DNA from 2 places in the Clostridioides sp. LIBA-7602 genome. Region 2 is predicted to be linked to the other one. Evidence: a T-box and tRNA genes for the amino acid it is inferred to sense, from the RefSeq annotation. Region 2 holds a T-box; the other holds one or more tRNA genes.
The links. A T-box is a leader RNA that pairs with one kind of tRNA and senses whether it is charged. The one in region 2 lies ahead of metG (methionine--tRNA ligase), so its partner is inferred to be a tRNA-Met.
Positions count from the first base shown of each region.

Region 1 (2,361 bases), 200 kb from region 2:
ATTGACTTGATTTTATACTGTTTTTTCTTATGTTTACATAATTATTTTCATCTTTACGTAAGATTTTATATATTTTTTTAATATCGTTCATACCCTAATCTATTTGTCTAGATACCCTCTTCACTACATCTGAAAGTTTTAAATGACCTAAATCCGCATAAGCTATAGCCAAGATTATTTTTACGACTCCATCTACCTCATCTAATTTATATGCTCTAGCATTTATTATTGTGTATTTTGGCATAAATTCTTCTAAATCTAGTGCAAGTTCATCAGATAAAGTCATATATTCATCAAATTTTTCTTCATCAGATAAGTTAACAGAATCATATTGTTCGCTTATAATAGTATCTAAGTAATTCAAATCTATACTCAACTGATATGCAATTACATCTTCCCTTTTTGTACTTTTACTTAAATCTTTTTCAACTTTAAATTTGCTATTTTTATCTATAGTTAATTTTAGTTCTTCGCTATCAACTATTTCATTTCCTATTATTATATACAAGTTTCTTACCTCCTAAATATAAAAACTTTTTTAATCAAAAATAAAACCTCTAGTAAAATTACTAGAGGTTTGCACTGGTGGGATTAACAGGGCTCGAACCTGTGACCCCCTGCTTGTAAGGCAGGTGCTCTCCCAGCTGAGCTATAATCCCTCGATGTTTATATGGTGCGCCCAAAGGGACTCGAACCCCTAACCTTCTGATTCGTAGTCAGACACTCTATCCAGTTGAGCTATGAGCGCATGTTTTATTGGAGGCGACACCCAGATTCGAACTGGGGATCAAGGAGTTGCAGTCCACTGCCTTACCACTTGGCTATGTCGCCACCTTTTTGGTGATCTATCCGCGACTCGAACGCGGGACACCCTGATTAAAAGTCAGGTGCTCTACCGACTGAGCTAATAGACCATATTAGTTGGGGTGGATAATGAGAGTCGAACTCACGACCTCCAGAGCCACAATCTGGCGCTCTAACCAACTGAGCTATACCCACCATGTATTCATAATTTAATGTGGTGGGCCATCAGGGACTCGAACCCCAGACCTACCGGTTATGAGCCGGGCGCTCTAACCAACTGAGCTAATGGCCCACATTAAATTTTAGTAGCGGTAATAGGAGTCGAACCTATGACCTTTCGGGTATGAACCGAACGCTCTAGCCAACTAAGCTATACCGCCATACTTTGGTGCCCAGAGGCGGAATCGAACCACCGACACGGGGATTTTCAGTCCCCTGCTCTACCGACTGAGCTATCTGGGCATCTGGCGGAGAGGGTGGGATTCGAACCCACGGCCCCTTTCGAAGTCACTGGTTTTCAAGACCAGCTCCTTAAACCACTCGGACACCTCTCCATTGGTGATCTATCCGCGACTCGAACGCGGGACACCCTGATTAAAAGTCAGGTGCTCTACCGACTGAGCTAATAGACCATGTTATTTGGCTGGGGATGCAGGACTCGAACCTACGCATACATGAGTCAAAGTCATGTGCCTTACCGACTTGGCTAATCCCCAATATATATGTGGTGAGCGCACAGGGATTCGAACCCCGGACACACGCCTTAGAAGGGCGTTGCTCTATCCAGCTGAGCTATGCACCCACATTACAATATAAACACAAAATTTGGAGCGGGAAACGAGATTCGAACTCGCGACTTCAACCTTGGCAAGGTTGCGCTCTACCACTGAACTATTCCCGCTCGTTTATTAAATTGAATAAAAAATGGTGCGGATGAAGGGAGTCGAACCCCCACGCCAATGGCGCTAGATCCTAAGTCTAGTGCGTCTGCCAATTCCGCCACATCCGCGCATTTTTTTGGTGGAGGATGGTGGATTCGAACCACCGAAGTCGATGACAACAGATTTACAGTCTGCCCCCTTTGGCCGCTCGGGAAATCCTCCGTATTAATTTTACATGGAGCTGGTGATAGGAATCGAACCTACAACCTGCTGATTACAAGTCAGCTGCTCTACCGTTGAGCCACACCAGCATTTTTTGTTTTGGCGACCTGGAAGGGGTTCGAACCCTCGACCTCCAGCGTGACAGGCTGGCATTCTAACCAACTGAACTACCAGGCCGCAAATGGTGGGACCAACAGGGCTCGAACCTGTGACCCCCTGCTTGTAAGGCAGGTGCTCTCCCAGCTGAGCTATGGTCCCATTTTTGGAGCGGGTGAAGGGGATCGAACCCTCACAGCTGGCTTGGAAGGCCAGAACTCTACCATTGAGCTACACCCGCATATTTAATTGGTGACTCGTAGGGGAATTGAACCCCTGTTACCGCCGTGAAAGGGCGGTGTCTTAACCTCTTGACCAACGAGCCATTTTAATATTTTAATGGTTGCGGAGGCAGGAC
Region 1 is NZ_CP196991.1:37,445-39,805, reverse strand. Features, by position in the region: gene ACTG45_RS00395 (hypothetical protein) at 95-508, opposite strand; tRNA gene ACTG45_RS00390 (tRNA-Val) at 584-659, opposite strand; tRNA gene ACTG45_RS00385 (tRNA-Arg) at 672-748, opposite strand; tRNA gene ACTG45_RS00380 (tRNA-Cys) at 758-831, opposite strand; tRNA gene ACTG45_RS00375 (tRNA-Lys) at 839-914, opposite strand; tRNA gene ACTG45_RS00370 (tRNA-His) at 923-999, opposite strand; tRNA gene ACTG45_RS00365 (tRNA-Ile) at 1,020-1,096, opposite strand; tRNA gene ACTG45_RS00360 (tRNA-Met) at 1,111-1,184, opposite strand; tRNA gene ACTG45_RS00355 (tRNA-Phe) at 1,191-1,266, opposite strand; tRNA gene ACTG45_RS00350 (tRNA-Ser) at 1,270-1,358, opposite strand; tRNA gene ACTG45_RS00345 (tRNA-Lys) at 1,361-1,436, opposite strand; tRNA gene ACTG45_RS00340 (tRNA-Gln) at 1,445-1,520, opposite strand; tRNA gene ACTG45_RS00335 (tRNA-Arg) at 1,530-1,606, opposite strand; tRNA gene ACTG45_RS00330 (tRNA-Gly) at 1,631-1,705, opposite strand; tRNA gene ACTG45_RS00325 (tRNA-Leu) at 1,730-1,813, opposite strand; tRNA gene ACTG45_RS00320 (tRNA-Tyr) at 1,823-1,907, opposite strand; tRNA gene ACTG45_RS00315 (tRNA-Thr) at 1,922-1,996, opposite strand; tRNA gene ACTG45_RS00310 (tRNA-Asp) at 2,008-2,084, opposite strand; tRNA gene ACTG45_RS00305 (tRNA-Val) at 2,090-2,165, opposite strand; tRNA gene ACTG45_RS00300 (tRNA-Gly) at 2,171-2,244, opposite strand; tRNA gene ACTG45_RS00295 (tRNA-Glu) at 2,254-2,328, opposite strand; tRNA gene ACTG45_RS00290 (tRNA-Met) at 2,344-2,361, opposite strand, start outside.
Region 1: it has a tRNA-Met gene. The T-box ahead of metG (methionine--tRNA ligase) is inferred to sense a tRNA for this amino acid. The anticodon was not compared.

Region 2 (2,361 bases):
AAGATTATTTCCTTCTATTCCAAAAGGTCACAAAGCAATGTCTTATATAGTTATGAACATTGCTTTAAACATGCTGGGTGCTGGAAATGGTGCAACAGCATTTGGTTTAAAGGCAATGAGTGAGCTTCAAACTTTAAACAACAAAAAAGATACAGCAACTAATGATATGATTATGTTTATGGTAATAAATATATCATCTATACAAATAATTCCATTTACCATAATTAAATTAAGGATGGATATGGGAGCTCAAAATCCAAGTGAAATAATTTTTACAACCTTATTTGCAACCATTATATCTACAGTAATAGCGATAATAACATGTAAATTTTTTCAAAGAAGATATAGATAAAGGGGATGTAGATATATGGAAGTGTTTTCAAACTTACTTATACCAATAATAATTTTGTACATAGTAGTTTATGGTAAATATAAAAAAATAGATGTGTATGATAGTTTTGTAAAAGGGGCAATTGATGGGCTAAAGGCAGCATGGGATATTCTACCATATATAATAGGAATATTCCTGGCAATAGGAATATTCAAAACAGGTAAAGGTCTTGATATGTTAGAATGGTTATTTACACCAATAGCTAATATGATGAGTATACCAAAAGAATTAATAGGTCTAATAAGTGTAAAACCTTTATCTGGAAGTGGTGCTTTAGGTATGTATAGTGAACTTGCAAATAGGGTTGGAATAGGTAGTTTAGTAGAAAAAATGGGTGCTACAATTGTAGGTTCTTCTGAAACTATCTTTTATACAATGGCAATATACTATGGAAGTCTAAAGATAAAAAATACTAGGCATACATTGTCATGTGCTATGATTAGTCATGTAGCTGGTGTTATAGCAGCTGTTTTTATTTGCTATGTAATATTTGTATAATTTGTTGACAATGTGGGAAAAATTTTATAATATAGTGATTATATAGAAATAAATAGTAATATAAATTATAAGCTATGAAAAGAAGAGTAAATAAAGGTTTTTTCTATCAGAGAGCTAGGTTAGGTGAAAGCTAGTGTCAAAAGCTTTATTGAAGATGGTCTTGGAGCTTTTTATCTGAGCATATATGCTAGGATAAAACGGTTGGGCACGTTATAGTCTACTAAGATGTCTATAAAGTGAATTTCTACATTTCATGTGAAACATAATTATTATAGATGAATTAGGGTGGTACCGTGAATAATCTCGCCCCTATGTTAGCTCATAGGAGGCGATTTTTTATTATTTCAATGAAATATTTATAAAACTAGAACGATAAAAAAATTAGGAGGTAAATAATATGAGCAAACCGAGTTTTTATGTAACAACACCAATATACTATCCAAGTGGAGGATTACACATAGGTCATACTTATTCAACAGTAGCAGCAGATACGATAGCTAGATTTAAGCGTTTTTGTGGATACGATGTAAAGTTCTTAACAGGAACAGATGAGCATGGTGAAAAAATCCAAAAGAAAGCTATAGAACAAGGAATGTCAGAGATAGAATATCTTGATGGAATGATAAAAGATATAAAGGCTTTATGGAATACTATGGATATATCTTATGATGATTTTATAAGAACAACAGAAAAAAGACATACAGACATAATACAAAAAATATTTACTAAATTATATGAGCAAGGTGATATATATAAAGGAGAATATGAAGGTAGATATTGTACTCCTTGTGAAAGTTTCTGGACAGAATCTCAATTATTGGAAGGAAATAAATGCCCTGATTGTGGAAGAGAAACATATTTAGTGAAAGAAGAATCTTATTTCTTTAGACTATCTAAATATGAAGATAGATTAAAAGAGTTATTTAAGGATGATAGCTTCTGTTTCCCTGCTGCTAGAAAAAACGAAATGGTAGCAAACTTTTTAGATAAAGGATTAGAGGACTTAAGCGTAACAAGAACGACTTTTGACTGGGGTATAAAAGTTCCTTTTGATGAAAAACATGTAATTTATGTATGGGTAGATGCTTTATGTAATTACATAACAGCATTAGGATATATGACTGACAATGATGAAGAATTCAAAAAATATTGGCCTGCAAATGTTCAAATAGTAGGTAAAGAAATAGTGAGATTCCATACAATAATATGGCCAGCACTTTTAATGGCTTTAGGTTTAGAAGTTCCAAAGCAAGTATTTGGACATGGATGGATATTATTTGCTGATGATAAGATGAGTAAATCAAAAGGTAATGTGGTTTATCCAGAACCTATAATAGAAAGATATGGAATAGATACACTTAAATATTTCTTATTAAGAGAGTTTGCATTTGGACAAGATGGAAGTTATACTCATAGAAATTTTGTAACAAGAATAAATTATGACCTAGCAAATGATTTAGGAAACTTAATAA
Region 2 is NZ_CP196991.1:4,105,812-4,108,172, reverse strand. Features, by position in the region: gene ACTG45_RS19055 (nucleoside recognition domain-containing protein) at 1-352, shown strand, start outside; gene ACTG45_RS19050 (spore maturation protein) at 368-889, shown strand; T-box leader at 955-1,203, shown strand; gene metG (methionine--tRNA ligase) at 1,287-2,361, shown strand, end outside.